2 regions of the Streptomyces sp. NPDC107559 genome follow, and region 2 is predicted to be linked to the other one. Evidence: riboswitches for the same ligand, from Rfam matches in the RefSeq annotation. Region 2 holds a riboswitch; the other holds the start of a gene.
The links. A riboswitch is a leader RNA that binds a small molecule or an ion and turns the genes downstream of it on or off. The one in region 2 is predicted to bind S-adenosylmethionine.

Region 1 (8,445 bases), on a different contig from region 2:
AGCGATCTGCTCCTTGGTCTCGACATCCTTCGCCTGCTCGAGCAGGGCGCCGGAGACGGCCTCGACGGCCTTCTCGATGCCGCGCTTGAGGGCCATCGGGTTGGCACCCGCGGCCACGTTGCGCAGACCCTCGCGGACGAGCGCCTGGGCGAGGACGGTCGCGGTGGTCGTACCGTCACCGGCGACGTCGTCCGTCTTCTTGGCGACTTCCTTGACCAGCTCGGCGCCGATCTTCTCGTACGGGTCCTCGAGCTCGATCTCCTTGGCGATGGAGACACCATCGTTGGTGATCGTGGGGGCGCCCCACTTCTTCTCGAGGACGACGTTGCGGCCCTTGGGGCCGAGCGTCACCTTCACGGCGTCCGCGAGCTGGTTCATGCCGCGCTCGAGGCCGCGCCGTGCCTCCTCGTCGAACGCGATGATCTTGGCCATGTGAAGTGGTCCTCCCGGACTGGGGTGGATTGCTCCGGACCGCGCTGGCGCCCGCGACGGACGGCTCGCACGCCTCGTGGTTCCTTGCCCCACCCGGCCTGCGGGCCTCACCGACCCGGTCCTTCGTTGTCACTCTCACCTTCAGAGTGCTAACGCAATGATTAGCACTCGCCCCTGCCGAGTGCAAGCGCCCTCGGGTGATCCGCAGGTCGCGAGCGACGGCACCCGGACAGGCCGAAGGGCTCGCACCCCACGGGATGCGAGCCCTTCGGCGAAGAACAGAAGAACGTCGCTGCAATAAGTCGGCGCGTGCTTCAGCCGGCCGCCAGCCGGACCATGTCCGCCTGCGGCCCCTTCTGACCCTGCGAGATCTCGAAATCGACCCGCTGGCCCTCTTCCAGGGTGCGGTACCCGTCCATCTGGATCGCGCTGTAGTGGACGAACACGTCCGCACCACCGTCGACCGCGATGAAGCCGTACCCCTTCTCCGCGTTGAACCACTTGACGGTGCCCTGAGCCATGCCTAACTCCCCTATTACTGGCCCTTGCACAGATCCACACTTCGCGGATCCGGGTCAGACCTCACCCCCCATGGGACGGGGGCGTGCGCCGGAACGCGTCGACCGCGGCTGAATGTATCTGTCCAACTGCCGTCTGCAACAGGTCAATCGGACGAGAAATCCGGGCACGACGAGTCCACGGAACAGCAGCAATTCGCCTTGTTTCAGGGCAACTTGGGCCGGGCATTGGGGGCGAAAGGCGCAAAACACCTGCCCACTTTGGCTACTTCTCGTCGCCCGTGCGGCAGGTCGTCAAGGTCGCAAACCCCGGAATCGGGAGCTGCTTCCCCAACTCTACCGCGCTCAATCACACAGAATTGCCCCCTCCGCTTCTCTCGCGGAGGGGGCAATTCTATGAACACTCGGTAACCGAGGTTACCGAAGGTAATGATCAGCCTCCGGCGACCGCCGGAATGATGGAGACGCCGGCGCCGTCCGGAGTGGCCGTCTGGAGCCCCTGCTCGAAGCGGACGTCGTCGTCGTTCACGTACACGTTGACGAACCGGCGCAGCTTGCCCTGGTCGTCCAGGACGCGGGCGGCGATGCCGGTGTGGTTCTTCTCCAGGTCGGAGATGACCTCGGCGAGGGTCGCGCCCTGGGCGCTCACCTCGGCGGCGCCGCCGGTGTAGGTGCGCAGGATGGTGGGGATGCGGACGTTGACGCTCATGATGCGAGGCCAGCCTCTCGGAAGGAGTCCAGGTTCGGGCGGATGGTCGCGGTCAGACCGGTGCCGGCGACCGCGTCGAGGGTCTTCAGACCGTCACCGGTGTTCAGCACGACGGTCGTCAGGGCCGGGTCGAGCAGGCCGTTCTCGATGAGCTTGCGGGTCACGCCCACCGTCACCCCGCCCGCCGTCTCGGCGAAGATCCCCTCGGTCCGAGCCAGCAGCTTGATCGCGTCCACGATCTGCTCGTCCGTCACGTCCTCCACGGCACCGCCCGTGCGGCGCGCGATGTCGAGGACGTACGGCCCGTCGGCCGGGTTGCCGATGGCGAGGGACTTGGCGATGGTGTGCGGCTTCTGGGGCCGTACGACGTCGTGGCCGGCCTTGTAGGCCACGGACACCGGCGAGCAGCCCTCCGCCTGGGCGCCGAAGATCTTGTACGGCCGGTCCTCGACCAGTCCGAGCTTGATGAGCTCCTGGAGCCCCTTGTCGATCTTGGTGAGCTGGGAGCCGGAGGCGATCGGGACGACCAGCTGGTCGGGCAGCCGCCAGCCGAGCTGCTCGCAGATCTCGTACGCCAGGGTCTTGGAACCCTCCGCGTAGTACGGCCGCAGGTTGACGTTGACGAAGCCCCAGCCGTCGCCCGCCGGATCGCCGATCAGCTCCGAGCAGAAACGGTTCACGTCGTCGTAGTTGCCCTCGATGCCGACGAGTTCACCGCCGTAGACCGCGGCCATGACGATCTTGCCCTGCTCCAGGTCGTGCGGGATGAACACGCAGGAGCGCAGACCGGCACGGGCGGCCGCGGCGCCGACGGCGCCGGCCAGGTTGCCGGTGGAGGAGCAGGACAGGGTGGTGAAGCCGAAGGCGCGCGCGGCCTCCAGGGCCTGGGCGACGACCCGGTCCTTGAAGGAGTGCGTCGGGTTGCCGGAGTCGTCCTTCACGTACAGCCCGCCCGTGACACCGAGCTCGCGGGCCAGGTTGTCGGCCTTGACGAGCTGGGTCCAGCCGGGGTTGAGGTTGGGCTTGTCCGCCACGTCCGCGGGGACGGGCAGCAGCGGCGCGTAGCGCCAGATGTTCGCGGGTCCCGCTTCGATCCGCTTGCGCAGCTCCTCGGTCTCGTACCGCGAGAAGTCGTAGGCGATCTCGAGCGGGCCGAAACACTCCTCGCAGGCGAAGACCGGGCCGAGGGGCACGCGGTGTCCGCACTCGCGGCAGGAGAGCGCCGCGGCGGAGCCCAGATCGACGGGGTTCGTGGTGCTTACAGCAGTCTGCGCAGCCATGGAGGCGAGGCCCTTTCTCCTCATCTTCCTCACGACGCACTTCGCCGTGAGACGGATTTGGCACCTTCCCGAGCCGGGAGCCTCGCGTGAACGAGAAACCGACTGGAGGGTTGCCGGGGCTTCATCGGGCCGTATCCCTCTGCCCCTCTGGATGAGCGGTATGAAGTTTTCAGCGGTCGGCCACCCTGGACATGCGATGGTCATCCGCGTTGTTCAAGACTGTAACCGAAGGCCCCGACAGTTGAGAGAGTCGTCCGAACCGCGAGATACCCGTGCCCGTCAGCCGCTGTCGCGGCGGGCGTCCACGCCCGCCGCGAGCACGCAGAACGCAGAAGGAGCCGCCGCTGTGCTGGAAGAAGTCGAGCGCTGGCTGAGCACACGCTCCTGGTCCGTCAGCGACCGCCCGCTCCACAAGATCCTCGCCGCGAAACGCGCCCGGGGCCAGTCGGTCTCCGTCGTCCTGCCCGCACTCAACGAGGAGGAGACGGTCGGTGACATCGTCTCCGTGATCCGGCACGACCTGATGCAGCAGGTCCCGCTCGTCGACGAGATCGTCGTCGTCGACTCGGGTTCCACCGACCGCACCTCGGCGGTGGCCGCGGCCGCGGGCGCCCGGGTCGTCCACCGCGACGCCATCCTGCCCCGGATCCCGGCCGTGCCCGGCAAGGGCGAGGTGCTGTGGCGGTCCCTCCTGGTCACCGGCGGGGACATCGTCTGCTTCGTCGACGCCGACCTCAGGGAGTTCTCCTCCGACTTCGTCTCCGGCATCGTGGGCCCGCTGCTCACCGATCCGGACGTCGACCTGGTCAAGGCCATGTACGACCGCCCGCTGGGCGGGGCGGCCGGCCAGGGCGGCCGGGTCACCGAGCTGATGGCCCGTCCGCTGCTGAACATGCACTGGCCGCAGCTGGCCGGGTTCGTGCAGCCGCTCGGCGGCGAGTACGCGGCCCGCCGCTCCCTGCTGGAACAGCTGCCCTTCCCGGTCGGGTACGGGGTGGAGCTGGGCATGCTGGTCGACTCGCTGCACCTGGTGGGCCTCGACGCGCTCGCCCAGGTGGACGTCGGGGTGCGCAAGCACCGCCACCAGGACGGGCAGGCACTGGGCCGGATGGCCGCCGCCATCTACCGCACCGCGCAGCTGCGGATGGCCCGCGGGCATCTGATCCGGCCCTCTCTCACCCAGTTCGAGCGGGGCCGGGACGGCTTCGAGCCGCGCACGTACTCCGTGGACACGGAGGAGCGGCCGCCGATGGCCGAGATCGCCGAGTACAGGTCACGCAAGGTGGCCTGACGGGTGCACGGGGTGACGTTCCCGAAGGGGTCGTATACAAATGTTTCCGGACTGTTGTGGGCCTTCCGCACGTTTGAGCGTTTCCGGGCCGGGCTAGGTTGAGGCGTATGGCTTCCACGCACACTGCTGAGGTGCTGGTCGCGTCCAACCGCGGCCCGGTTTCGTACGAGGTGGGCGAGGACGGCTCGCTGCACGCCCGCAGGGGCGGCGGCGGGCTGGTCTCGGGCCTGTCGGCCATCGGGCCCGACGCCGGGGCGCTGTGGGTGTGCTCCGCCCTGTCCGACGGCGACCGCGAGGCGGTGCGGCGCGGCGCGGGCGAGCCGGGCGTGCGGATGCTGGACATCCCGGCCGACGTGCACGCCGACGCCTACAACGGCATCGCCAACTCGGTGCTCTGGTTCGTCCACCACATGCTCTACCAGACCCCGCTGGAGCCGGTCTTCGACGCGGAGTTCCGGCGCCGGTGGGTGGCGTACGAACGGTACAACCGCGCCTTCGCCGAGGCGCTCGCCGAGGAGGCGGCCGACGGGGCGACGGCGGTCGTCCAGGACTACCACCTGACGCTGGTGCCGGGCATGCTCCGCGAACTCCGCCCCGACCTGCGTATCGGCCATTTCTCGCACACCCCGTGGGCGCCGCCGGACTACTTCCGGATGCTGCCGGACGACATCCGGGAACAGATCGTGCGGGGCATGCTCGGCGCGGACCGGCTGGGCTTCCTCACCCGGCGGTGGGCGGGCGCCTTCCTGGACTGCGCGGGCGAGGTGGACCGCGAGCTGATCCGTCCGGCCCGGCCGGAGGGCGAGGGGCCCGGGACGGTCGAGCACGCACCGCCCGGCGGCGGCGCGCAGCGCACCACGGTGATCGGCGTGCACGGCCTCGGCGCCGACGCCGACTTCCTGCGCGAGCGCGCCCACCGGGCCGACGTCGGCGAGCGGATGGCGGCGCTGCGGGCGGAGATCGGCGAGGGCCGCAGGACGGTCGTGCGGGTGGACCGGACCGAGCTGTCGAAGAACATCGTGCGCGGTCTGCTGGCTTACCGGCAGCTGCTCGACGACCACCCCGAGTGGCGGGAGCGGGTCGTGCACGTCGCCTTCGCCTACCCCTCCCGGCAGGACCTCGCCGTCTACCGCGCGTACACCGCCGAGGTGCAACGGCTGGCGGACGAGATCAACGCCGGGTACGGGACGCCCGGCTGGACGCCGGTCGTGCTGCACGTGAAGGACGACTTCGCGCGCTCGCTGGCCGCGTACCGGCTGGCCGACGTGGCCCTGGTGAACCCGATCCGGGACGGCATGAACCTGGTCGCCAAGGAGGTGCCGGTCGTCTCCGACGAGGGGTGCGCGCTGGTGCTGTCACGGGAGGCGGGGGCGTACGAGGAGTTGGGCGAGGACGCGATCACCGTCAATCCGTACGACGTGACGGGGACGGCGCGGGCGCTGCACGAGGCGCTGGTGATGCCGGTGCCCGAGCGGGCGGAGCGCACGAAGCGGCTGGCCGCCGCGGCGACCGCGCTGCCGCCGGCCCAGTGGTTCCTGGAGCAGTTGACCGCCCTGCGCGGCTGACGGCCCGCACGGCCGCCCGGCCCGCCGCCGGGCGGCCGAAGCCGTCAGCCGAGGTGGGCGGACAGCGCGCGCAGCAGGTCCACGACCCCCTCGGGGCCGTCGACCACCAGGTCGGAGCGTTCCCGCAGGGCGGCCACCTCGTCGCTGCCGCTGCACACCAGGAGGCCGGGGACGCCCTCGGAGCGGAGTTTGTCGACGGCGGCGAAGGCGGGGAGGTCACCGAGGTCGTCGCCGGCGTAGAGGACGGACTCGGCGCCGATCTCGCGCACGTACTCCGTGAGGGCGACGCCCTTGTCCATGCCCGGCGGCCGCAGTTCCAGGACCATGCGGCCTGGCTCGACGATCAGGCCGTGGCGGGCGGCGAGTTCGGCGAGGGGGGCGCGCAGCGCCTCGAAGGCGGCCCCCGGGTCCTCGGCCCGGCGCGTGTGGACGGCGAGGGCCCGGCCCTTCTCCTCGATCCAGGTGCCCTTCCAGGCCCCGATCGCGTCCAGGAAGCCCGGCAGTTCGGCCCGTACGGCCGCGACGCCGGGGTGCGGCGGCGGGGCGATGACGGCGCCGGTGCCGGCCTCCCAGCGTTCGGCGCCGTAGTGGCCGAGCACGACGAGGTGGTCCAGGCCCGGCATCGCCTCGAAGCCGCCGTTCCGTACGGCCACCGCGGGGGGCCGGCCGGTGACGACCGCGACCGCGGCGACCCGCGGCGCGAGGGCGGCGAGCGCGGGCACCGCGTCCGGGTGCGCACGGGCCTGCTCGGGGTCCGCCACGATCGGCGCGAGCGTGCCGTCGAAGTCGAGCCCGATCACCGAGCGCTCCGGGCGGGCGAGGATGGCGTCCAGCGCTTCGCGGCCCGCCGGGGTCGTGGGGGTCGGCAGGGACCGTGCGGGGTGCGGGGAGTGCGTGTCATGGCTGCCCATAGGGCGACCCTATCCACGGGGCGGCGGCCGCACCCCTGACTCGTCGGACCCGGGGGCGACCGGCCGGTCCGCGCTCACCGTTCGGCCCGCCGGGACTCCCGCACCCGTCTGAGCCGGTTCACCGTGACCGGGTCCTCGGCGAGGGCCCGCGCGTCGTCGAGCAGGGCGTTGAGCAGCTGGTAGTAGCGGACGGGCGCCAGGCCGAGTTCCTCGCGGATGGCGCGTTCCTTCGCGCCGGGGCCGGGGAAACCCCGGCGCTCCAGGGCGAGGATGTCCCGTTCGCGGCGGCCGAGGGCGGCACCGCGGTCCTGGTCGTCGTCCATGACGGCACCGTAACCGTTCCCGGCGGCCGGGCGGGAGTGCGGCGAGGTCCGGACCGGGACACACCGCGATCGTCCCGGTCCGCTCCGTCGGCCGCGCCGCGCCGCTCTTTGCCCCGATTGCGCCGTCCGCTCGTCCGTTTGCCGAATAAAGGTCTATACCGCGCAAGTGGACTAGACCTCTCTTGGGTCCACGGGTCACACTGTCTCCGTGAGACATGTCATCGCCCTCGACGTGGGCGGCACCGGGATGAAGGCCGCTCTGGTCGGGGCGGACACCACGCCGTCCGGGGGGACTTCGTCCGGACCCCCCGTGCTGCTGCACCGGGCGCGCCGGGCCACCGGCCGCGAGCACGGACCCGACGCGGTCGTCGACGGCATCCTCGACTTCGCCGCGGAGCTGCGCGACCACGGCGAGCGGCACTTCGGCGAGCCCGCGGCCGCCGCCGGCGTCGCCGTCCCCGGCATCGTCGACGAGCAGCAGGGCATCGCCGCCTACGCGGCCAACCTCGGCTGGCGCGACGTACCCCTGCGCGACCTGCTCACCGAGCGGCTCGGCGGCATCCCCGTCGCCCTCGGGCACGATGTGCGCACCGGCGGACTGGCCGAGGGCCGCATCGGCGCGGGCCGGGGCGCCGACCGCTTCCTGTTCGTCCCGCTCGGCACCGGCATCGCGGGCGCCATCGGCCTCGACGGCCGGGTGGAGGCGGGCGCCCACGGCTTCGCGGGCGAGATCGGTCATGTCGTCGTACGGCCCGGCGGCACCCCGTGCCCCTGCGGGCAGCGCGGCTGCCTGGAGCGCTACGCGTCCGCGTCGGCGGTCAGCGAGGCATGGGCCGCCGCCTGCGGACAGCCGGAGGCCGACGCGGCCGACTGCGCGAAGGCCGTCGCGTCCGGCGACCCGAACGCCGTCCGGGTCTGGCGGACGGCCCTCGACGCGCTCGCCGACGGGCTGGTCACCGCGCTCACCCTGCTGGACCCCCGCACGATCATCATCGGTGGCGGACTCGCCGAGGCGGGGGAAACCTTGTTCACACCGTTGCGGGACGCCGTCCGGCAGCGCGTCACCTTCCAGAAGCTTCCGTCGATCGTCCCCGCGGCACTCGGGGACACCGCCGGCTGCCTGGGCGCGGGGCTCCTCGCCCGGGATCTCCTGACCACCACTGACCCCTCGGAGGTAACCGCCTGATGGCCACTAGGAAGGTGCTCGCCGGCGCCCGGGTGGTACTGCCCACCGGGACCGTGGACGGCGGCCGAGTCTTCGTCGAGGGCACCCGGATCACCGGCCCGTCCCCGGCCGACGCGGAGACCGTGGACGTCAGCGGCCACTGGCTGGTCCCCGGCTTCGTCGACATCCACAACCACGGAGGCGGCGGCGCGTCCTTCTCCGGCCCGGCCGAGGACGTCCTGACGGCCGTC
Region 2 (8,445 bases):
CGATCCAGGCGTCCCCCGATGTCCGCGCGAAGGTCTTCGCGGACTTCAAGGAAGGCGCCACGGAGTCCGCGCTCGGCCGCCGCAAGCTGATCCGCAACACGATGTTCGGTGCGCTGGCGCTGTTCCCGCTCTCCGGTGTGGTGCTCCTGCGCGACCTCGGTCCGCTGCCCGAGGACAAGATGCGCCACACGGCGTGGTCCAAGGGCAAGCTCCTCGTCAACATGAACACGAACCAGCCGCTGCGCGCTTCGGACGTGGCCGTCGGTTCGCTCACCTTCGTCAAGCCCGAGGGCCTGGAGGAGACGGACGAGGAGTTCCAGAACGAGATCGCCAAGGCGGCCGTGATGATCGTCCGGCTCCAGCCCGACGACATCAAGGACAAGCAAGAGCTCGAGTGGTCGCACGACGGCATCGTCGCGTACTCGAAGATCTGCACCCACGTCGGTTGCCCGATCTCCCTGTACGAGCAGCAGACGCACCACGTGCTCTGCCCCTGCCACCAGTCCACCTTCGACCTGTCCGACGGCGCCCGGGTGATCTTCGGTCCCGCCGGTCACGCCCTGCCGCAGCTGCGCATCGGCGTGAACCCCGAGGGCTACCTCGAGGCGCTCGGCGACTTCGCAGAGCCCGTCGGCCCTGCCTTCTGGGAGCGCGGATGAGCACTACGACCACCACCGAGTCCCGCTCCCGCGGGAAGGCGCCGGCCGGCGAGCGGATCGCCGACTGGGCCGACGGCCGGCTGGGGATCTACTCCCTGGCCAAGGCCAACATGCGCAAGATCTTCCCCGACCACTGGTCGTTCATGCTGGGTGAGGTCTGCCTCTACAGCTTCCTGATCATCATCCTCACGGGTGTGTATCTGACGCTGTTCTTCCACCCCTCGATGAACGAGGTGGTGTACCACGGCAGCTACGTCCCGCTCCAGGGACAGCTGATGTCCGAGGCGTTCAACTCGACCCTGCACATCTCCTTCGAGGTGCGCGGTGGTCTGCTCATCCGGCAGATCCACCACTGGGCGGCGCTGATCTTCCTCGCCGGCATGTTCGTGCACATGATGCGCGTGTTCTTCACCGGCGCGTTCCGCAAGCCGCGTGAGATCAACTGGCTGTTCGGCTTCCTGCTGTTCGTCCTGGGCATGTTCACCGGCTTCACCGGTTACTCGCTCCCGGACGACCTGCTCTCCGGCACCGGTGTCCGCTTCACCGAGGGCGCGATCCTGTCCATGCCGATCGTCGGCACGTACATCTCGTTCTTCCTCTTCGGCGGGGAGTTCCCGGGCCACGACTTCGTGGCGCGGTTCTACTCGATCCACATCCTGCTGCTGCCGGGCATCATGCTCGGCCTGGTCGTGGGCCACCTGATCCTGGTCTTCTACCACAAGCACACGCAGTTCGCGGGCCCCGGCAAGAGCAACAAGAACGTCGTCGGCATGCCGCTGCTGCCGGTCTACATGGCCAAGGCCGGAGGCTTCTTCTTCCTGGTCTTCGGTGTCATCGCGGCCATCGCGGCGATCGCACAGATCAACCCGATCTGGGCCATCGGCCCCTACCGTCCGGACCAGGTGTCGACCGGCGCCCAGCCCGACTGGTACATGGGCTTCGCCGAGGGTCTGATCCGCTACATGCCGGGCTGGGAGATCAACATCTGGGGCCACACGCTGGTCCTGGGCGTGTTCATCCCGCTGGTCCTGTTCGGTGTCGTGCTCGCCGCGCTGGCGCTCTACCCCTTCATCGAGGCGTGGATCACCGGCGACAAGCGCGAGCACCACATCCTGGACCGCCCGCGCAACGCCCCGACCCGTACGGCCCTGGGCAGCGCCTGGGTCACGATGTACATGATCACGCTGGTCGGCGGTGGCAACGACCTGTGGGCCACCCACTTCCACCTGTCGATCAACTCGATCACCTGGTTCGTCCGGATCTTCTTCTTCGTCGGACCGGTCATCGCGTACATCGTCACCAAGCGGATCTGCCTCGGCCTGCAGCGCCGGGACCGGGACAAGGTGCTGCACGGTCGCGAGACCGGCACCATCAAGCGCCTGCCGCACGGTGAGTTCGTCGAGATCCACGAGCCGCTCAGCCAGGAGCAGCTGCACACCCTCACCGCGCACGAGCAGTACCAGCCGCTCGACCTCGGCCCGACGGTCGACGAGAACGGCGTCGAGCGCAAGCTGAAGGGCTCGCAGAAGCTGCGCGCCAAGATCAGCAAGGCCTACTTCGACGAGGACGGCCAGATCGAGAAGCCGACTGCCGACGAGTACAAGGAGATCACGAGCGGCCACGGCCACCACTGATCGCTGCGCTCGCCACGCGCACACAAGGACCCCGTCCGGTCTTCGGACGGGGTCCTTCGCCGTGTCCGGCGCTGGATAGGCTGTAGTGGAGTCTGTACGTGTCTACGAACCAGGAGCGGCTGATGAGCGCTGTGACCCCCGCTGGAGGCGACACCGCGGCGGGCCGTTCCTGGCCCGCGGTACTGAACGGTCTGCTGGAGGGCCGCGACCAGAGCGCCGAGAGCACCGCCTGGGCGATGGACCGGATCATGCGCGGCGAGGCCACCGACGCGCAGATCGCCGGGTTCGCGGTGGCACTGCGGGCCAAGGGCGAGACCGTCCAGGAGATCACGGGTCTGGTCGAGGCGATGTACGCGCACGCCAACGTGATCCAGGTGCCGGGCGACACCGTCGACATCGTGGGCACCGGCGGCGACGGCGCGAAGACGGTGAACATCTCCACGATGTCCTCGATCGTCATCGCGGGCACCGGTGCCAAGGTCGTCAAGCACGGCAACCGCGCCGCCTCGTCGGCGTCGGGCGCCTCGGACGTCCTGGAGAAGCTCGGGGTCAACCTCGCACTGACCCCGCAGCGGGTGGCGGAGGTCGCCGAGGAGGCCGGGATCACCTTCTGCTTCGCGGTGAAGTTCCACCCGGCACTGCGCCATGTGGCGGCCGCCCGTGGCCAGTTGGGCATCCGGACGGTGTTCAACTTCCTGGGTCCGCTGACCAACCCGGCGAAGGTGCGCGCCCAGGCGGTCGGCGTCGCCGATCCCCGGGTGGCACCGATCATCGCGGGTGTCTTCGCCGAGCGCGGCAACTCCTCGCTGGTGTTCCGCGGCGACGACGGCCTGGACGAGCTGACCACGACCGCCACCTCCCGGGTGTGGGTCGTGCGCGACGGCAGGGTGACCGAGGAGGCCTTCGACCCGCGGGACGTCGGCATCGAACCGGTGCCGGTGGAGGCGCTGCGCGGCGCCGACGCCTCGTACAACGCCGATGTGGCCCGACGGCTGCTGAACGGCGAGAGCGGCCCGGTGCGGGACGCCGTGCTGCTGAACTCCGCGGCGGCGCTGGTGGCGCTGCGGCCCGGCTCCGGGAGCCTGGCCGAGCAGCTGCGGGCCGGCATGGACCGGGCGGCGGAGTCGATCGACTCCGGCGCGGCCCGGCGGACGCTGGAGCGCTGGGTGGCCGTCAGCAACGCCTGATCCGCCCTCCCCGGCCGCGTGCGGCGCGGCCGGGCGAGGCGACGCGGCCCCGGCCGGCGAGGCAGGGCGGGGCGGGGTCGGCGAGGCAGGGTGGGGCGCGGTCCAGGATGCGGACCGCGCCTTGCGCTTCGCGGACCGTGTGGCAGGATGACGAACAGGTCATGAGTGACAGTCATGAGGCCCCGGCCGACTGTCCGGCAACCCTCCGTCCGTGGCGGGGTGCCCCGGGTGAGGACCAGGTCGTAGGCAGCGAGGTCTACGGCAAGCGCGGACCCCTCGACGGCTCGTGAACGAGCCCAGCACCAGGGGTCCTGGTCATCGAGGGAGCCTCCCGTGAGCAAGCGAATGCGCTAGGGCGCCGAGCCCCGCCTCCGCACACCCCTTTTTCCTCTCTCCGCGCTCGAGCCCGTGTGCTCGCGTGGTGATTCCGCCTTGCCGCTCACGGGAGTTCCCCATGTCCGTCTCCACCGCTGCCTCCGCCCAGACCATTTGTGCCCCGCTGGCCGTTCTGGGGCGTGATGTCACCGTTCCGCTCGTCACGGGCGGCGAAGTCACCTATGCCGCGCTCGACTACGCGGCCAGCGCCCCCGCCCTCCAGCGCGTCTGGGACGACGTGGCGGCGTACGCCCCGTACTACGGCAGCGTCCACCGCGGCGCGGGCTACCTCTCGCAGCTGTCCACGGACCTCTTCGAGAACGCCCGCCGCACGGTCGCGGAGTTCCTCGACTGCCGCGCCGGCGACCAGGTGGTCTTCACCCGGTCCACCACCGACTCCCTCAACCTGCTGGCGGCCGCGCTCCCGGCCGGCTGCGAGGTCTTCGTGTTCGAGACCGAGCACCATGCCTCGCTGCTGCCCTGGAAGGACGCCCGGGTCACCTACCTCGACGCCCCGCGCACCCCGCACCAGGCCGTGCAGAGCCTGGAGCGCGCCCTGGCCGACCGCGACCCTTCCCCAAGCTCTCGGCTGCGCTCGAGCAGGGGAGGCCCCTATGGCCCGGCGCTGGTCTGCGTCACCGGCGCCTCGAACGTCACGGGCGAGCTGTGGCCGGTGCGCGAGCTGGCGGCGGTGGCCCACGCGCACGGCGCCCGGATCGTCCTGGACGCCGCCCAGCTGGCCCCGCACCACCCGGTGTCGGTCCGCGACCTGGACGTCGACTGGGTCGCCCTCTCCGGCCACAAGCTGTACGCACCGTTCGGCTCCGGCGTCCTGGCCGGCCGCGCGGACTGGCTGCGTGAGGCCGATCCGTACCTCGCCGGCGGCGGCGCGAGCCGACGGGTGACCCGGCGTGCGGACGGGGGAGTGGACGTGGAGTGGCACGACAGCGCCGCCCGCCACGAGGCCGGCTCGCCGAACGTGATCGGCGCCTACTCCATCGCCTCCGCGTGCAGGGCCCTCACCGAGGCGGGCTTCGACGCGCTCGTCGCCCGCGAGCGGCACCTGATCGACACCGTCCGGGCGGGCCTCGCCGAGGTGCCCGAGGTGCGGGTCCTGTCCCTCTTCGGCGACGACGCCCCGCGGGTCGGGGTGATCTCCTTCGTGGTGGAGGGCTGGAACAGCTCCCACTTCGCGGCCGCCCTCTCCGCCGAGTACGGCATCGGCGTGCGCGACGGCCTCTTCTGCGCCCACCCGCTGGTGCGCACCCTGCTCGGCAGCGACCCGGGCAGCCAGGGCGAGTGCGGCGCGCCCGAGGCCGCGCCGGGCGAGAAGTCCCTCAACGCCATCCGGGTGAGCTTCGGCGCGGGAACGCCGGACGAGCATGTGGAGCGCTTCGTGACCGCGGTGCGGGAACTGGTCAGGGACGGCGCGAAGTGGCGCTACCGGACCGAGGACGGCCGCTGCGTGCCCGCGGTCTGACCGGGTCCGTGCGCGGCACCGTCCTGGCCGGTCGCTCGGTTCCCCGCGCCATCGAGGCCGCCTGCCCGCAGGCGCGCTCGAGGGCGCGCGGAACCGAGCGCTCAGCCGCCGCCGGTCCGCGGGGAGGGAGTCAGTTGTCGAGGCCGATCGCGAACGCCGCCTCCAGGTCGTGCTGGGAGTAGGTGCGGAACGCGACGTGCGTGTCCGTGCCCTCGACGCCGGGGATCTTGCTGATCCGGCCCGGGATGACCTCCGCCAGGTCCTCGTGCCGGGCCACCCGCACCATCGCGATCAGGTCGTAGGTGCCGGTGACGGAGAAGACCTCGCTGACGGAGTCCAGCGCGGCGATCGATTCCGCGATCTCGGGGATCCGGTCCACGCTGGTCTTGATAAGGACGATCGCGGTGATCACGGTTGGTTCTCTCTCTCGGCCGGGGCCCTCACTCTATGACGTGATCCCGAACCCACCAAGGCCGTGACGGCCCGCCGTGCCGGTCAGCCGCCGTCGCCCGTGGCGGGCCTGATCCGCCGGGCCGGGCCGCGGCTGCGGCCGAACCGCAGCCACGCGTACCCGAAGCCCGCGCCGAAGCCCAGCAGGTGGGCCAGATAGGCCACGCCCGGGCCCTGGGTGGCGCGGCCCGCCGCCACCCACTGCACGGCCGCCCAGAAGGGCAGCACGACCCATGCCGGGAAGCGCAGCGGCAGGAAGAACAGGAACGGCAGGAGGCTGGTCACCCGGGCCCTGGGGAACAGGTACAGGAACGCGCCGAGGACCGCGGAGATAGCCCCGGAGGCTCCGACCAGGGACTGCTCGGAGCCTGCGTTGGCGGCCGCGTAGCCGAGCAGTGCCAGGTAGCCGCAGCCGACGTAGAAGAGGGTGAACTCCACGCGGCCCATCCGTTCCTCGGTCATCGCCCCGAAGACGTGGAGGAAGAGCATGTTGCCGAGGAGGTGGACCCAGCTGCCGTGGACGAACAGGGCGCTGGCGGGTGTCAGGGCCTGCCCGGCGGCGTCCCGGAACAACTCGGCCGGGACCACTCCCCAGTGGCGGAAGTAGGCCCGCTGGGCGGCCGACAGCGCGGCGCCGGTGCCGTACCCGGGATTGAAGCCGGAGGCCGGCCCGATCAGGAAGACGAGACAGCACAGGGCGATCAGCCCGTACGTCACGGGCGCCGACGGCCTCCGGATCGCGCTGCCCGTGGTTGCGTTCCAGTCGCTGATCATGAACACAGAGCATGACGTACGGGGACGCATCGGCACAGACCGCCTCGCCGCCGTGGATGGGTGGGCGGCGAGTACCCGCCAGGCCGTAGGGTTACGAGCCACATGTTCCGGGGAGAGCCCGGTGCATCACGGACAATGGACAGAAGGAAGGCGAGCAGCCCTGATGACGGTTCCCCTGCCGACCGCCTCGACACGGTGGCGCTGCACCCTCTGCGGCAACCTGACGCGTTTCGACGTGACCCGCTCGTCGAAGGTGGTGGAGTACGTCCACCTCGACCTCGCGGGACAGCCGAGCGTGGAGGAGCGCGAGGTGGTCAGTGAGACCATCGAGTCGGTGCGCTGCCGCTGGTGCAACGCCGTCGACCAGGTGGAACTCGTGGACAGGCCGGGCGCCGGCTCCTGACGGAGCGGCCCCGCACGGATATTGGGGTGTGACGGATGGTGGAGACCGCAGGCGGGGGGCCGGGCGACGGCGCCGCCGAGGTGCTCGACCGTCCGCTGCCCGACGGGGTGCGGCGCCGGGTCGTGCAGATCGTCTCGGACGGCTTCGGCGGGCTGGTGCTGACCGAACTGCCCGCCCAGTTGCGGCAGTACGCCCGATTCGCCCCGAATCGCCGGGCCAAGTTCGCCGGTAACGCCATGGCGGCGGCACTGGAGTCGGACTCGCTCTTCCGTCAGCGCATCGCCGAGAAGTTCAGAGAGGCGCAGCCCGAACTCTCCGGCGCCCTCGACTCCGGTTCGCCGCCCCCGGCCGCGGACCCCCTGGACGTGGCGGCCGCGGCCTATGTGCTGCGGCCGGCGGGCTGGGTGAAGCTGGTGGCCGCGGCCGGCGAGGAGGCGCTGCGCGCGGACGCCGAGCGGGCCGACGAGGAGAGCCGGGCCGAGCTGGAACGGCTGCGCGAGGAGCTCGACCGGGCCCGTGAGCACGGCCGGACCGAGACCGAGCGGCTGCGGGCCGAGCTGGACGCCTCGAGGCGGGAGGCCGAGTCGCTGCACCGCAAGCTGCGTTCGGCCCTCAGTGACGTCAAGCGCGGCGAGGCGGCGCTGCGCAAGGTGCACGGCGAGACCGAGGCCGCGCGGGCCGAGGCGCAGGCGCAGGTGTCGGCCGCCGAGAGCGAGTCCCGGCGGCTGAAGGCGCGCCTCGGCGAGGCGGAGGCGGCGCTGGAGGCCACCCGCAAGGCGGCCCGCGAGGGGCGCAGCGTCGAGGACATGCGGGTGCGGCTGCTGCTGGACACCGTGCTCGACGCGGCCCAGGGGCTGCGCCGGGAGCTGGCGCTGCCGCCGGTGTCGGTGCGGCCCGCGGAGACCGTGGACGCGGTCGAGCCCGGCCGGATGACCCCGAAGGACATCGCCAACCGGGCGCTGTCCGAGCACGATCCGGCGATCCTCGACCAGCTGCTCGCGCTGCCCCAGGCGCATCTGGTCGTCGACGGCTACAACGTCACCAAGACCGGCTATCCCCAGATGCCGCTGGAGAAGCAGCGGCTGCGGCTGCTCGGGCAGCTCTCGCAGCTCGCCGCGCAGACCGGCGCCGAGGTCACCTGTGTCTTCGACGGCGCCGAGCTGGTCGCGCCGGTGCTGCTGGCGCCGCCGCGCGGGGTGCGGGTGCTGTTCTCCAAGCCCGGTGTCACCGCCGACGAGCTGATCCGTCAGCTGGTGCGGGCCGAGCCCCCGGGCCGGCCGGTCATCGTCGCCTCGACCGACCGTGAGGTGGCCGACGGGGTGGCCCGGGCGGGCGCGCGGCCGGTGGCTTCGGCGGTCCTCCTCAAGCGGCTGTCCTGAACGTCAAGTTCCGGAACCAATGCCCGAATTGACGGAGTCGTCACGCAACGTAGCGTCAATCGAGCATCACTGCACGTGAGTTGCGGGCAAAGAATGCGGTGCGT

Region 1: linked by a shared signal. The riboswitch ahead of thrC (threonine synthase) and the one ahead of ACZ7OY_RS04760 (aminotransferase class V-fold PLP-dependent enzyme) in region 2 are both predicted to bind S-adenosylmethionine.

Annotation. Positions count from the first base shown of each region.
Region 1 covers NZ_JBVKBD010000004.1:133,158-141,602, reverse strand. Annotated here, with positions in the region: gene groL (chaperonin GroEL) at 1-432, opposite strand, end outside; gene ACZ7OY_RS15215 (cold-shock protein) at 747-953, opposite strand; gene ACZ7OY_RS15210 (MoaD/ThiS family protein) at 1,384-1,659, opposite strand; gene thrC (threonine synthase) at 1,656-2,939, opposite strand; SAM riboswitch class I at 2,957-3,097, opposite strand; gene ACZ7OY_RS15200 (glucosyl-3-phosphoglycerate synthase) at 3,286-4,230, shown strand; gene ACZ7OY_RS15195 (alpha,alpha-trehalose-phosphate synthase (UDP-forming)) at 4,338-5,795, shown strand; gene otsB (trehalose-phosphatase) at 5,840-6,706, opposite strand; gene ACZ7OY_RS15185 (DUF3263 domain-containing protein) at 6,781-7,029, opposite strand; gene ACZ7OY_RS15180 (ROK family protein) at 7,238-8,215, shown strand; gene nagA (N-acetylglucosamine-6-phosphate deacetylase) at 8,215-8,445, shown strand, end outside.
Region 2 covers NZ_JBVKBD010000001.1:1,113,235-1,121,679, forward strand. Annotated here, with positions in the region: gene qcrA (cytochrome bc1 complex Rieske iron-sulfur subunit) at 1-659, shown strand, start outside; gene qcrB (cytochrome bc1 complex cytochrome b subunit) at 656-2,293, shown strand; gene trpD (anthranilate phosphoribosyltransferase) at 2,416-3,480, shown strand; SAM riboswitch class IV at 3,638-3,754, shown strand; gene ACZ7OY_RS04760 (aminotransferase class V-fold PLP-dependent enzyme) at 3,935-5,335, shown strand; gene ACZ7OY_RS04765 (Lrp/AsnC family transcriptional regulator) at 5,466-5,747, opposite strand; gene ACZ7OY_RS04770 (rhomboid family intramembrane serine protease) at 5,831-6,559, opposite strand; gene ACZ7OY_RS04775 (hypothetical protein) at 6,723-6,962, shown strand; gene ACZ7OY_RS04780 (NYN domain-containing protein) at 6,998-8,341, shown strand.